DNA from 2 places in the Serratia sp. JSRIV002 genome. Region 1 is predicted to be linked to the other one. Evidence: predicted binding sites of a transcription regulator. Region 1 holds the regulator's gene; the other holds the start of a gene.
What was found. Region 1 encodes CRP, which controls carbon source genes, mostly activating them, when cyclic AMP is high. Its sites were predicted from a motif close to ATGTGANNNNNNTCACAT; they were not measured.
Positions count from the first base shown of each region.

Region 2: the regulator CRP is predicted to act here: its motif matches at 5,071-5,088, upstream of msrB (peptide-methionine (R)-S-oxide reductase MsrB).

Region 1 covers NZ_CP074143.1:5,598,621-5,606,648, forward strand. The annotation lists gene KGP26_RS26295 (phosphoribulokinase) at 1-698, shown strand, start outside; gene KGP26_RS26300 (amidohydrolase) at 735-1,913, opposite strand; gene KGP26_RS26305 (MFS transporter) at 1,919-3,109, opposite strand; gene KGP26_RS26310 (LysR substrate-binding domain-containing protein) at 3,302-4,210, shown strand; gene KGP26_RS26315 (OsmC family protein) at 4,213-4,620, opposite strand; gene crp (cAMP-activated global transcriptional regulator CRP) at 5,002-5,634, shown strand; gene KGP26_RS26325 (YccS/YhfK family putative transporter) at 5,691-7,766, shown strand; gene KGP26_RS26330 (aspartate aminotransferase family protein) at 7,798-8,028, opposite strand, start outside.
Region 2 covers NZ_CP074143.1:3,329,028-3,337,055, reverse strand. The annotation lists gene yeaG (protein kinase YeaG) at 1-1,591, opposite strand, end outside; gene KGP26_RS15670 (MipA/OmpV family protein) at 2,085-2,789, shown strand; gene KGP26_RS15665 (D-hexose-6-phosphate mutarotase) at 2,910-3,785, opposite strand; gene gapA (glyceraldehyde-3-phosphate dehydrogenase) at 3,869-4,864, opposite strand; gene msrB (peptide-methionine (R)-S-oxide reductase MsrB) at 5,212-5,625, shown strand; gene KGP26_RS15650 (YeaC family protein) at 5,690-5,962, shown strand; gene KGP26_RS15645 (glycoside hydrolase family 18 protein) at 6,004-7,284, opposite strand; gene pncA (bifunctional nicotinamidase/pyrazinamidase) at 7,527-8,028, opposite strand, start outside.

The DNA of each region.
Region 1 (8,028 bases):
AAGCCCGCGATATGGGGCGCCATATCAGCTACTTCGGCCCGGAAGCCAACGACTTTGGCCTGCTTGAGCAAAGCTTTATCGAATACGGCAAGAACGGCACCGGCCGCTCACGTAAATATCTGCATACCTACGACGAGGCGGTGCCTTACAACCAGGTTCCTGGCACGTTCACGCCTTGGGAGCCACTGCCCGCCCCCACGGATGTCCTGTTCTACGAAGGGCTGCACGGCGGCGTAGTGGCCGATCAGATCGACGTAGCCAAACATGTCGATCTGCTGGTCGGCGTGGTGCCGATCGTCAACCTGGAGTGGATCCAGAAGCTGATCCGCGATACCGGCGAGCGTGGCCATTCCCGTGAGGCGGTGATGGACTCGGTAGTCCGTTCGATGGAGGATTACATCAGCTACATCACGCCACAGTTCTCGCGCACCCATATCAACTTCCAACGCGTCCCGACGGTAGATACCTCCAACCCGTTTGCCGCCAAGGCAATCCCCTCACTCGACGAAAGCTTGGTGGTGATCCACTTCCGGGGCCTGGATCAGATCGATTTCCCCTACCTGCTGGCAATGCTGCAAGGATCGTTTATCTCGCATATCAATACGCTGGTGGTACCGGGTGGCAAGATGGGGCTGGCAATGGAACTGATTATGGCACCGCTGGTGCAGCGGTTGATGGAAGGCAAGAAGATCGAATAAGTTATCGGGCGCGGCTAATCTCCGCGCCCACCGTTGTTAATGCATCAACAGATGGCGGATAAAACCGACGTGCAGTTTCACCCCAATCTGCATCGCCGCCTCGTCCAGTTTAAAACGGGGATTATGCACGCCGTAGGTGGCACCGATCGCCTCGTTACCGCTGCCGATAAACAGGAAGCACCCCGGCACTTTCTCCTGATAGGAGGAGAAATCTTCGCTGCCAAACATCGCGGTAGTCAATTCCCGCAACGCCTGTGGCCCCACGGCTTCGGCCACCACCTCGCGCGCAATAACGCAGGCATCAGGGTGGTTATTACCGATGGTATAGCCACGCGTCCAGTCAACCTTGTAGCTGGCACCGTGCGCCTGGCTGATCCCAGCAACGGTTTGCTCTACCAACAGCGGCACCCGATCACGGACTTCCTGATTATGAGTACGTAACGTTCCTGCCAACCGGGCAGTGTCTGGAATGACGTTATAGCTGTCTCCTGCCTGGAAGGTTGCCACCGTCAACACCGGGGCATTTAACGGATCAAGTTTACGTGCCACGATCTGCTGTAATGCGCTAACGATCTCCGCACCAATCGGCACCGGATCGATACACAGATGCGGCATCGAGCCATGTCCACCCTTACCCTGCAGCACGATGTCGAAGTTATCGCTGGAGCCACTGAACACGCCCTGCTTCAAGCCCACCTCACCGGTCGGGAAGTTGGGCATGACATGCAGGCCGAAGATCATCTTCACGCCATCCAGAACACCCAGGTCTACCAGCTGTTGGGCTCCGCCCGGTGGCACTTCTTCGGCATGCTGGAAGATAAAACGCACCGAGCCTTGCAGCTGCGCCTGCAACTGGCACAACACGCTGGCCGCGCCCAGCAACATCGCGCTGTGGGCATCATGGCCGCAGGCATGCATCACCCCTGGCCGGGTCGAGCAGAAAGGCTCGTCGCTTTCCTCCTGGATCGGCAAGGCGTCAATATCGGCGCGCAAGGCATAGCACGGCCCCGGCGCTGCGCCCTGTAATTCGGCAACCACGCTATTCGGCGTAGGACGGGTGATCTTCAACGGACCAAGGCTGGCTAGTTGTCCGGCTATGTAAGCTGCCGTCTGCGCCTCTTGAAATGACAACTCAGGATTCGCATGTATATGACGCCGCCACTGCAATACCTGTTGTTCCACACCGTCAATCAGCTGTTCAATGTTCATGTTCATACTCCTTAATTCAGTGCCGGTTGGCGTGCTCTACCCGCCAATGGCAGGATCACCAGCCCGGAAACCACCATAGCCAATGCCAAAAAGATAAACGTCGTCATGTAGTTGTGGCTGATGGTGATCAGATACCCCATGGCAATAGGGGCCACAAAGCCACCCAAGGTGCCGCCGGTGTTAATCAGCCCCATCGCTGCCCCCATCACTTCCGTAGGCAAGCGCTTCATAGGCAAGGTAAACACCGTGACGAACGAGGCCATCAGGAAGATATAACCCAGGAACAAGAACAGGCTGGCCGTGAGCGCCGATTCGCTGGTAAACACCAGCCAGATGCACAAGGCGCTGAGCAGGGAACTGAAGAAGATCACCCACGGCTCATGCCCTTGCAGGTAGCGCCCGACCAGCCAGCCGGTGCCGAGTGAGGAGATCCAGATCCCCAGACCGCCGGCGGCCACCACCATGCTGGAGACGTCAAGCGGCATTCCGCGCTGCTGTACCAGGAATTTCGGCAGCCAGGCCATCAGGCCGTACGACGGGATGTTGATACAGAAGATCGCCACAAACAGCAGCAACACAATTGGGTTTTTCAGCAAGGCCTTATAGTTGGCAGCGGCTGCCCCAGCTTTGGCGGATGCTGCCTGTGGTGGATTGGGAACCAGCCACAAGATGCAGGCGGCAATCACGAATGCCAACAGGCCAAGCGCAGAGAACGACCCACGCCAGCCGATGTGATCCAGGCAATAGACCGCGACCAGCGGCCCGACGGTCATCGCCAACCCGGCGGAGGACAGCAGAATGGACTGCGCGAAGGTGCGCTGTTCCAGTGGGAAATTCGCCACCACCGCCTTGGCGCAGGAACACGGATAGCCGGAGTGGCCAATGCCGGACAGGAAGCGGAACGTCACCAGCAGGCCCAGGCCGAACCCCAGAATGCCGAAGCACAGGGCGAATCCCCCCAGCAGCAGTAACGAACTGCACAGCACTTTCTTAAAGCCAAAGCGGTCATTGAGCCAGCCCGCCGGTATCTGGAACAGGGAATACGCCAGGAAAAACATCCCGGTAATGTAGCCCAGTTGTTCCGGCTGTAGATTGAACTCGCGTTCGATAGGTAACAGCGCAAAACCCATCACGGTTTTATCGATGTACACCACGACATAGCCCACAAACAGCAAAAAAATCATTAGCGAACGATTTTTCATCGCCGATATTCCTTTAAGTTATCACCCAGGCTGCCCACCAGCGTGAGGGGCGTAGTTTAATAATGTGATCCAGGTCACTTTATAGTTTTAATAACAGTCACTTACAGCAACATGCTGAAATTATCGCCTTTTGCCGAGCGGCATAAGATACAATTTTGTAAGGGGTGATGCTTTTTATTGATAGGGTGGGGAATGCGCTATTTACCGAAGTTACAACAGTTGAAAGTCTTCCAGCAGGTGATCCGCAGCGGCAGTATTCGCGGGGCGGCACGCGCGCTTGAGCAATCTCAACCGGCGGTGAGCCGCACCATCCGTGAACTGGAACAGATCCTGGAAACCCAGTTGATCAATCGCAGCAGTCAGGGAATGACGCTGACCGAAACCGGCCGCGCCTTCGCCCTGCGAATGCAGTTGATCCTGGAGGAATTGCAGCGCGCCGCCGACGAGATCCAGCAGTTGAATCAGCATTCGCAAGGTAACGTCGCCATTGGTTGCTCTTCGCTACTCGCCCTGACGGTATTACCGGAACTGGTCGAGGCCTTCAAACAGCCGTTTCCACAGGCCAATCTGCTGATCCGCGAGGCGCAGCTTTCTACGCTACTGCCAGCATTGCGCGAAGGCCGCCTGGATTTTGCCGTGGGTACCGTCAGCCCGGAACTTCCGCTGGAGGATCTGGTGCGTGAACCGCTGTTCAACGCCTCTTTTTGCATTATCGCACGCCAGGGGCACCCACTGGCGCAGGCCACCTCGTTGGACGAATTGCGTGAGGCCAAGTGGTTATTACCGGAAACCGATATGGGTTACTACCAGCAGTTGCGTGCGGTGTTAGGCACCTTCTATCAGCAATTGAGTCGTTCGCCCATTCGCTCGGACTCTGTGACCTGTGGCTTGAATATGGTGCTGGAGGCGGATTATTTGACTATCGTGGCGCGGGCGATGAGTGCACCGTTCTATTTGCAGCGTCGGCTGGTGGCATTGCCTATCGACACGTTGCCACAAGCGCAATATTGCGTGCTGTATTCACAGAAATCGCCGCTAACCGTGACGGCACGGCGATTTCTTGATTTATTGCGTGCCCACTGCCTGCGCTACCCTTGGTAGGATCAGGCCACTTCGCGGATTTCGAAGCTGTGGGTAATGCTGGCGGCTTTACCCAGCATCAAGGAGACGGAGCAGTATTTCTCGGCGGAAAGATCCACCGCACGCTCGACGATCTTATCGGTCAGCCCTTTGCCGGTGACGATAAAATGCAGATTGATATGGGTAAACAGACGCGGTGCTTCTTCACGACGCTCGGAGGTCAGTTTTACCTCACAGTCACGCACATCGTTACGCCCTTTTTGCAGGATCGACACTACGTCGATGGCGCTACAGCCGCCGACGGACATCAACACCATTTCCATCGGGCTTGGCGCTTTATCGCCAGCGTTGCCATCCATCAAAACCTGGTGACCAGACGCAGACTCACCCAGGAATGTCAGCCCTTCTACCCACTTAACTCTTGCCTGCATGTTACACACTCCGGTTAATTTCTTAAAAACAGGGTACGCTTTCGCATACATTCTGGCAACGTAACCTGACGCTAATCATGCTGAAGCGAGACAACACAAGACACCCGCCTCACTCTGTGCTACAAACAGAGCCGCAATAACTCTTTCCAGGTCACCGATTTCAGGGATATGTCCAAGGAAAGGCCCCTATATTGGTTTGTTAACAGAATGTAGCTTGCAGCTCTCCCTGCAAGTTAATATGCTAGAGCACAAGCGTATTTCTATAACACGCCTCAAAACCTGTTGATAGCCACAATTAAAACACCGGGCTATAAGCACGTTTTACAGGGAACTCTGACCCCTGTGATACAAGGCAGCGATAACAACAGAGGATAACAGCGAATGGTTCTCGGCAAACCGCAAACAGACCCGACTCTCGAATGGTTCCTGTCTCATTGCCATATCCACAAATATCCATCGAAGAGTACGCTTATTCACCAAGGTGAAAAGGCCGAAACGCTTTACTACATCGTCAAAGGCTCCGTCGCGGTGCTGATTAAAGATGAAGAAGGCAAAGAGATGATCCTGTCCTACCTTAACCAGGGGGATTTCATCGGCGAGCTAGGATTATTTGAAGAAGGCCAGGAGCGTAGCGCCTGGGTACGGGCCAAAACCGCCTGTGAAGTGGCTGAAATTTCCTACAAGAAATTCCGCCAGTTGATCCAGGTTAACCCGGATATCCTGATGCGCCTGTCCGCACAGATGGCTAACCGCCTGCAAGTCACCTCAGAGAAAGTGGGTAACCTCGCCTTCCTTGACGTAACCGGCCGCATTGCACAGACCTTGCTGAACCTGGCAAAACAGCCTGATGCCATGACTCACCCAGACGGCATGCAGATCAAAATCACCCGCCAGGAAATTGGCCAAATCGTCGGTTGCTCACGTGAAACCGTCGGTCGTATTTTGAAAATGCTCGAAGATCAAAACCTGATCTCCGCGCACGGCAAAACCATTGTCGTGTACGGTACGCGTTAATCCCCAGGGAAACGGTGCAGCAATGCGCCGTTTCTTTACCTGCTGAATAGCCAACCATGTGGCGCCGCCTGATCTACCACCCGGAAGTCAACTACGCACTGCGGCAAACGCTGGTGTTGTGCCTGCCGGTGGCGTTTGGTTTACTGATTGGCAACCTGCAACTCGGCATGCTGTTCTCGTTGGTGCCCGCCTGCTGCAACATTGCCGGGCTGGATACGCCGCACAAACGCTTTTTCAAACGCCTGGTCGTAGGCGGCTCCCTGTTCGCACTCAGCAGCCTTCTGCTGCAACAAGCCCTGCTGTGGGATCTGCCGTTACCCTTGCTGATGCTGGCAATGGCGCTGTTGCTCGGCGTCAGCGGTGAGATCAGCCCGCTGCACGCACGCCTGCTACCAGCCGCATTGGTCGCCGCCATCTTTTCCCTCAGCATGGTAGGCACCGTGCCAATCTGGCATGCCCCTTTGCTGTATATCGTCGGCACCGCCTGGTACGGGCTGTTTACCTGGGCCTGGTTCAAGCTGTGGAAAGAGCAGCCGATGCGCGAATCTCTAAGCCAGCTGTATATGCAGCTGGCCGACTATTTTGAAGCCAAATACTCATTACTGACGCAGCATACCGATCCTGAAACTGCCCTGCCGCCGCTGTTGCAACGCCAGCAGAAAGTCATGGATCTGATCAGTCTGCTATACCAACAGCTTAATTTCCTGCCCCATGCCAATAACCTGGAGCAAAAGCGCCTGCGGCGTACGTTTCAGGTGGCGCTCGATTTGCAAGAGCACATCACCGTCAGCCTGCATCTGCCGGAAGAAGTGCAAAAGCTGGTGGAGCAAAGCCAGGCCGAAGCGATCATCCGCCGCAACGCCCAGGTGATCGCCACGCGCCTGCGGGTGGTGGCCGACGATATTCTCTATCATCGGCACTCTTCGCGTTTCAGCATGAAGAATGAGCTGGCGGCGCTGGAAAAAGTGGCCTCACAGCACGCCGATAATCCGGTTGGCCAGTTCTGCTATTACCACTTCAGTCGCATCGCACGCCTGCTGCGCACTCAGCACCCACTTTACCGCCGTAATCTGATGGCCAATCAGTCACGCCTGCCGTTCTGGCCTGCAGTGGTGAGCTATCTATCGTTCAAATCCAACGCCTTGCGTAACGCCGCCAGACTGGGGGTCATTCTGGCGGCAGGCAGCAGCCTTGGCATGCTGTTCAATCTGCCAAAACCCTACTGGATCTTGCTGACCATCATGCTGGTCAGCCAAAACGGCTATAACGCCACGCGGGTGAGGATCCAGCACCGTGCCCTCGGCACGTTGGCCGGGCTGGTGATTGCCGCTGGACTGTTGCAACTACAGATGCCGGAGAACGTGACGCTGAGCATCATGTTGGCCATCACCCTGGCGGCCTATCTGATCCTGCGGAAAAACTACGGGCTGGCGGTGATGGGCTTCACCGTGACCGCCGTCTACACCTTGCAGCTCCTGGCGCTGAACGGTACCCATTTCCTGGTCCCCCGCCTGATCGATACCCTTATCGGCTGCGTACTGGTGTTTGGTGGCACGATCTGGCTATGGCCGCAGTGGCAGAGCGGCATGCTGCGTAAAAACGCCCATCAGGCTCTGGAGCACGATCAGACTGCACTGCGTTTATTGCTGGAAGAACAGGAACCCGACCCCAGCGAACTGGCCTACACACGCATGCAGGTCAATCAGGCGCATAACGCCCTGTTTACCTCCCTCAATCAGGCGATGCAGGAACCGGGGTTTGAATCGAATTATCTGGCTGATATGCGGCTGTGGATCACCCATAACCAGTTTATTGTTGAACACCTGAATGCGATGACCATTCTGGCGCGCGAGCACTATATGCTGACGCCAAAGCTGGCTCAGGAGTATCTGCAAACCTGTGAGATCGCCTTACAGAGCTGTCAGCAGCGGTTGGAATATGACGGCCCGAGTACCAGCAACAGCATCATGCAGCCGCCGGACCTGCATCCAGATATGCCGATCACCGAGATGGAACGCCACTTGAGGCGGATCCTTTCTCACCTGACCGTGATGCATACCATTTCGTCATTGGCATGGCGCCAGCGCCCACATCATGGGATCTGGCTGAAGCGCAAATTGCGGGAAAGCTGAGACTAGCGGGACCGCAGCCCCGCTAACTTGATCAGCCGTTAATCACATCCTGTACGGCCAATTCGAACAGCGCCATGCCCTCGTCGATATCTTTCAGCTCAACCACCAACGAAGGGGCAAAACGGATCACATTTGGCCCGGCATTGAGGATCATCAAACCACGTGCAGCAGCGGCAGTGAGGAAATCACGCGCTTTGCCGTGATAGCCCGCCTTCAGTTCCGCGCCAATCAACAGCCCCATGCCACGAATATCGCTGAACAC
Region 2 (8,028 bases), 2.3 Mb from region 1:
CACGGTCAAACAGCTGGCCGGTATCTGGATCACGGTACTCCTGATCCTGGATCCAGAAGTCTGCATAGGTCACGTAGCGGTCAAAAATGTTCTGACCGTATTCGGAGTAGGATTCCAGATAGGCGGTCTGGATCTCTTTGCCGATAAACTCGGCGTATTTCGGGATCAGGTAGCCTTTCAGGTGCTCCAGGTATTTCTCTGCCAGATCCTGCGGGAACTGCTCACGCTCGATCTGCTGTTCCAGGATATAGAACAGGTGTACCGGGTTAGCCGCGACTTCGGCATGGTCAAAGTTGAACACCCGAGACAGAATTTTGAAGGCGAAACGGGTCGAAAGGCCGTTCATACCTTCATCCACCCCGGCATAGTCACGATACTCCTGATACGACTTGGCCTTCGGATCGGTGTCTTTCAGGCTTTCACCATCGTAGACACGCATCTTCGAATAGATGCTGGAGTTGTCTGGCTCTTTCATACGCGACAGTACGGTAAAGCGAGCCAGCGTTTCCAACGTGCCAGGGGCGCAAGGCGCGTGGGTCAGTTCGCTGTTATCGAGCAGTTTGTCGTAGATTTTAATCTCTTCCGACACCCGCAGGCAGTAAGGCACCTTGACGATGTAAACACGGTCGAGGAAGGCCTCGTTATTTTTGTTGTTGCGGAAGGTCACCCATTCCGATTCGTTAGAGTGCGCCAGGATAATCCCGCTGAACGGCAGGGCAGAGATCCCCTCGGTACCGTTGTAGTTACCTTCCTGGGTGGCGGTCAACAGAGGATGTAGCACCTTGATCGGCGCTTTGAACATCTCCACAAACTCCATGATCCCTTGGTTGGCGCGGCACAGTGCGCCGGAGTAGCCATAGGCATCCGGATCGTTCTGCGCGTGATTTTCCAACTTACGGATATCCACTTTACCGACCAACGCAGAAATATCCTGGTTGTTCTCATCGCCCGGTTCGGTTTTGGCGATGGCAATTTGTTCAAGTATTGAAGGACGAACCTTCACCACTTTGAATTTGGTGATGTCCCCGCCGAACTCATGCAGGCGTTTAGCGGCCCACGGCGACATAATGGTGCCAAGATAGCGCGTCGGGATGTTGTATTCTTTTTCCAGAATAGTGGCATCCTCCTGCGGGTTGAACAGGCACAGCGGATGGTCATTGACCGGGCTGCGCTCGCCGTTGGCGCTCAGGGTGTAAATCGGTACACGCTGCATCAAGGCTTTCAGCCGTTCTGCCAGTGAGGATTTACCGCCACCCACCGGGCCCAACAGATAAAGGATTTGTTTCTTCTCTTCGAGGCCCTGGGCAGCGTGTTTCAGGTAAGAAACTATCTGTTCGATAGCTTCTTCCATGCCGTAGAACTCCTCGAATGCCGGATAGCGTGCGATCACGCGGTTGGAGAACAGGCGAGACATACGCGACTCAAGCGCGGTATCGACCATCACTGGTTCACCGATAGCCATGAGTAGACGTTCTGCCGCATTGGCATAGGCACTGCGATCTTGCCGGCAGATGGAAAGAAATTCCTGCAGTGTGAACTCTTCGTCCTTGGCAGCTTCGTAGCGCTGGCGATAGTGGTCAAATATGTTCATGGCGATGCCCGTCCTTTCGTTATTAGCACAGGTTAAAAAAGGAGCTGGTGTTGGTATTCTGGCTCCCGAAAGCGTGAAGCTATGACTGAGTACAGCAACCCGTATGCCAACTTGGTGCGCTTATTCTCGCGAGTTGCGCTGTATTGCCACTGGGCTCAGCCTAAATTCACCTTCTGATTTTAAGCTTAGTTGCATACTGGAAAATTTCCTGCAAGAGAAAGGGTCTTTTTTAAGTCATTTCAATGACTCAGTTAGGGCGAGGGGCGGCAAATGCCTTGTCTGGCGCGGGTTGCGGCAAAAAACGTCATCTTTTTGCCATCAATAATTCATCTTTGGGTTCTAAGTTATTCGATCTTGGTTGTTTTCTATTGTAAAGATCCGGCAGGCTGGTCGGTTTTCACATAAACTATAGTCGTTAATTACATCTTGTTATCTATGGAAAAAGCCAGTGAAGATATCTAAACTCAAAACGCTAGCAATTATCGCTTCCGCAATGGTTTGTGCGCACAGTGCTCAGGCAGGAAGCTGGTCACTCGGTGCTTCAGCGCTGGTTAGCCCAGATCCTTATCGTGGTTATCAGGATCGTGTCTATCCCGTTCCTATTATCAATTACGATGGCGATGATTTTTACTTCCATACGCTGTTGGCCGGTTACAACCTGTGGAAAGATCAGCAAAATCAGCTGAGCCTGATCGCCTATTACTCACCGTTGCACTATAAGCCAGGCGACAGTGACGACGACCGCATGAAGCAGTTGGACAAGCGCCGTAGCACCATGATGGCCGGTGTGGCCTTTACACACAGGGCCGAGTGGGGATCGATCCGTACGGCTTTCTCTGGCGATATGCTGGACAACAGTAACGGCCTGGTGGGCGATATTGCCTATCTCTATAAGTTCCAGGTGGACTCCTGGAGCTTTGCTCCTGGCATCGGGGTAAACTGGAACAGCTCAAACCAGAACCAATATTACTATGGCATCAATGGTGATGAGTCCCGCCGTAGTACCTTCAACACCTATAAGCCGAGCGATAGCTGGTCGCCATACGTCGAATTGAGCACCAACTATAATATCAACGCCAACTGGAATGCCTTCTTCACGGGGCGTTATACGCGCCTGGACAGCGAAGTTAAAGACAGCCCAATGGTTGATAAATCTTATACCGGCATGTTGTGGACGGGTGTGACTTACACCTTCTAATGGCTGGTTGCACTATCATGGTGCATTAGGTGCATCGAAAAGGGGCGGAAACGCTCCTTTTGCACATCTGTAGAGCGGTGGATGAAGAGAAGAGGGGCGAAATGATTCGCCCCAGTTTGATCAGCTATTTTTAATGCTGCGGATTTTCATCGCCAAGCGGGCAGGTTGCTCCCCAGAGGCGATCAGCGGCTTGCTTACGCGCCCGGTTTCCACACACACCATGGTTTTGTAACCGTCGTTTGGCATGTCGGCCATGCTGCAGGAAAGCTCGACGCCTGGGTTCCAGGCGATCACATCACTCATATAGTGATGATTGACCTCGATGGTCCGTTGCAATACCGGGTCTTTGATCAGACTGCAAGGCGTGGCCTGCGTGTAAACGCGATCGGTTTGCCCGGTAAACTCCAGCTCGCCAACCTGACGTGCCTCGATCCCCTTCGCCACCTTATCGATGTAATGCTCGCCCAAACCGGCAACTTTCACCTTGTCGATGTCGCCGATCTGGAAATAGCTGTGCAGAGCGGCGGTAGCCTGGTAGTCACCGTGTGATTCCAGCTCCATCTCGCACTCTTCACCCAGCTTGAAGCGGGCGATCAGGGTGAAAGCATGTGGCCACAATTTGCGGGTTTGTTCGTTATCTTGCAGCGTGAAGGTCAGGATCACGCCGTTTTCATCTTCATCGTGCGCGGTAAACTGCCACGGCTGATTACGGGCAAAGCCGTGGGATGGGCTACCTGCCGGGCCAAACCAAGGCCAGCAGATCGGTACGCCGCCGCGGATCGCCACGCCGTTTTTGAATGGCGTATTGTTGCTCAGCCAAAGCACCGGTTTATCACCGCTTGGCTGCCAGGCCAGCAGGTGAGCCCCTTGCAGAGTAATGGCCGCACGGACTTTCGGGTGAGAAACCACCACCACGGGCAGTTCGTCCAGTTGGCGTTGGCTGATAAAAGGGGTGATTTGTTCGCTAACGGGTAGGGTGAAGATTTTTTCGTTCATGTTGTTGCCTTCTTTTCGCCGCAAAAACAAATAAAAAGGGCGACACTAGTGTCGCCCTTGATAATCAACTGCGCATCAAGCCATTACTTGGAGATGTGAGCGATCAGGTCCAGTACTTTGTTTGAGTAGCCAGTTTCGTTATCGTACCAAGAAACCAGTTTCACAAAGGTGTCGCTCAGCGCGATACCGGCTTTAGCATCGAATACAGAAGTCAGTTTCTCGCCGTTGAAATCGGTAGAAACCACTTCGTCTTCGGTATAGCCCAGCACGCCTTTCAGCTCGCCTTCTGAAGCGGCTTTGATAGCAGCACAGATTTCTTTGTAAGAAGCTGGTTTTGCCAGACGGGCAGTCAGGTCAACCACAGACACGTTCGGAGTAGGAACGCGGAACGCCATACCGGTCAGTTTGCCGTTCAGTTCTGGGATGACTTTACCTACAGCTTTAGCAGCACCGGTAGAAGAAGGGATGATGTTCTGGGATGCGCCGCGGCCGCCGCGCCAGTCTTTGTGAGACGGGCCATCAACGGTTTTCTGAGTTGCGGTAGTCGCATGCACGGTGGTCATCAGAGCTTCAACGATGCCGAACTTGTCGTTGATTACTTTAGCCAGTGGTGCCAGGCAGTTGGTGGTACAAGAAGCGTTGGAAACGATTTCTTGGCCAGCGTAAGACTTGTGGTTCACGCCCATAACGAACATAGGGGTGTCATCTTTAGATGGGCCAGTCAGAACAACTTTCTTAGCACCTGCAGCGATGTGTTTACGTGCAGTTTCGTCAGTCAGGAACAGGCCAGTTGCTTCAGCAACGACGTCAACGTTGACTTCGTTCCACTTCAGGTTAGCCGGATCTCTTTCTGAGGTACAACGGATGGTTTTGCCGTTAACAACCAGGTGGCCGTCTTTAACTTCTACAGTACCGTCGAAACGGCCGTGAGTAGAGTCATACTTCAGCATGTAAGCCATGTACTCTGCGTCTAACAGGTCGTTGATTGCAACGATTTCGATGTCAGAACGTTCCTGAGCAGCACGGAAAACAATGCGACCGATACGGCCAAAACCGTTGATACCTACTTTGATAGTCATATATTCCACCAGCTATTTGTTAGTGAATAAAAGGTTGGTTGTAAAATTACAAAAACCTTACCGAGCGTCAAGCGGAATCGTGTCAATTCTTGCTGCAAGTCAAACCAGAGGCCCGGTTTTGCACACAAATCGCACATTCCATTTACGTTTGTCCTTCCATCGATATGGGGGCAAACCGCCAAGTATAAAGTCAGTACGTGCAAGATATGTGATCGAAGTCACATATGGTGGCAGCGTAACCTTTATGCCGTACAGTTTAGGCTAAAAAGGCCTGCAGCGTTGTTAATTTTTTGTTATTATTACTCATTGTTTTCGTTGACATTATCCACATTGCGGGAATAGCACAAATGGCTAAAGAGACAACCCCTAAGACACCGCTCACGGAACTGAATGAAATCCAACGTTATGTGACGCAAGAGCGTGGCACCGAAGCCCCCTATAGCGGTAAATTACTGCATAACCAGCGTGAGGGCGTGTACCACTGCCTGTGCTGTAACGCGCCGCTGTTCTTCTCCGCCAGCAAGTTTGATTCGGGCTGCGGCTGGCCCAGCTTCTATCAGCCCGTTTCGGACGATGCTATTCGTTATCTTGATGATAATTCACATAATATGCATCGAGTCGAGATCCGCTGTGGTAACTGCGACGCGCATTTGGGGCACGTATTCCCCGATGGTCCGCAGCCGACTGGCGAACGCTACTGTGTCAACTCCGCGTCACTGAATTTCACCGACGACGAGAATGGCGAGCAGACGGCAGGTTAAGCTGTAACTAAACCAACAAAATCGATTCAGCTAATTATTCATTCCCGGGTGAGGACATGCTCTGATGGAAGTAAAAGATCTGATTGCGGCCATGACGCCGGAAATCTACCAGCGGCTGGTGCTGGCTGTGGAACTGGGCAAATGGCCTGATGGTGTGGCACTGACGCCAGAGCAGAAAGAACACAGCTTGCAGGCGGTGATGCTGTGGCAGTCGATGAACAATGCAGACCCGCAACACATGAGCATTGGCACCGACGGGCAAATCGTGATGAAAAGCAAACAGGAGCTGAAGCAGCAGTTTATGGCCGAGCCGTTGGCCAAGCTGAAGCCGCAGTAATCTGTTGCTGGCAGGGCGATGTTGCCATCGCCCTGAAGGTTTTACTGCTTCTGCTGGCCCAAGCCTAAGCTTTCGGCTAACTGGTGGGCCAGGCGGTTGTTATCGTCCGCGCCATACTCCCAGAACATCGCCCCTCCCAATCCTTTGCTCTTGATGTACTCGGCCTTGATGGCTACCGAGCGCGGGTTTTCATAGCTTATCGCGAACAGTGGTTTGCCTGCGGATGACTTCATCATCAGATAGGGCACCTTGGCCTCGCTATCCCAATGCGCGGTGAAGCGCCGTTGTGGGTCTTTCAGCATCTTGTTCACAATATCGTTGTACTTGATGTAACTGTCTTTATCCAAATCCACGCCCAGCGACTTGAAGACGTCTTTTTCACGTGTGGTGAAATAGGGCTGGGTGACGGGATGCTTGGCCGCATCTGCCACATCCCAATCAATACCCGGCTCGGTGGCGCGTTTAGGTACCCGGCCATAGAAACCGATCCCCAGATTGAGCTGGGTTGGCTTCAGCCCGGCGGCCAGATAGTTGTTGACCACAAAGTCGGCGCTGTACTTGTCGGCGGCGGCCACGGTTGGCCATTGTTTGGAGTCATAGAGATTGGAGTTGAAATACTGGGTACCGTACGCCATGTCGTAGGTCATCAGATTGATGTAGTTCAGATAGGGCGCGATAGCCTTAACGTCTACCCATTCCTGCGGACTTTTGACGTTAGCCCCGACGGCGATGGTCAGCAGTTTTTCTTTACCCAACGCCTGATGCAGTTCGCTCAGTAGGGAGGTGAAATTGGCTCTGTCAGTGGGCTGGCTTTCCACCAATCCCCAGGCACCGTTAACCGGGTATTCCCAATCCAGATCGATACCATCTAGCTGATACTTGGCAATCACCTCCTGCACCGAACGAATAAACACCGCCCGGCTTTCCGGTGTGGCTGCCGCGCCGGAGAACCCACGAGCTCCCCATCCGCCAACGGACAGCAAAACCTTCAGCGCCGGATTTTGCAGGCGCAATTCGGGTAATAGCTTTAAGTCTGCTTCGACTTTAGGGGAGAGATAGATTTGGTGTAGGCGGGAGGGATCTTTCAGTGCCGGGTTGGTTTCCTCTTTTTCAGCGTTATAAATCAGGCCAAAAGAGTAGTTGAGGTGGGTGATCTGGCTGACGTCAAGCTGGTTGATATCACCGCCCGGCCCGGCGGTTACGTCGCCACCGCCGTTGAAGTAGCCGACAGAGAGATAAGGTGCCGCGTGAGCCATGCCCACGCCAGCCACACCGAGTTGCACCGCTACCAGCAAGGGTAGCAGTTTACGGGTTAAAGCCATGTTGTCTCCTTTGGTCAGCAAGGCCGACCTGAACCGCCTGGGGCGGTATCAATAAAGCCGGGCTCGGTAGGCCCCGGATGCGTATAACTTATTGATGCCTATGCATCAGAAGCCATAACAGCAAAAGAGACGGGAGGGGACAAGGTGAGCGCGCAGAAGAATGGTGAGAATGTGAGCAGCGTCGAAAATAAAGCGGTTGGCAGAGGATATGGGGCGCTGAGGTCAAGCAGCCCCAAAAACCGTTAGCGTTGAGTAAACTGTGACAGTGTAACTAACTGTGCGCCAGCCGACTGCATTTCTGCCAACGCCTGCTCGCTGTCATCGGGGCTTAAATTGACACCGCGGCAGCCATCGATGATGACCTGGGTCTGATAACCTAAACGCAAGGCATCTAACACGCTGAACTTGACGCAATAATCGGTGGCCAGCCCCATCACGGCGAGATGAGTGATGCCTCGTTCCTTCAGCCAGCCATCGAGCGCCGTTTGTGCCCGGTGGCCATTATCAAAGAAAGCACTATAGCTATCGATATCCGGGTTCTCGCCCTTACGGAATATCGCTGCGATGGGTTGCTTATCAAGCTGAGGATGAAGTTCTGCGCCAGGGGTACCCTGAACGCAGTGCTCCGGCCACCAAACCTGAGGCAGGCCTTCCAGTTCTCCAAGCGTACCAATCTGCGCGTTGGAGTTAATCGCAAAACTGCGATGATCCGCCGGGTGCCAGTCCTGGCTGGCAATCACCGTT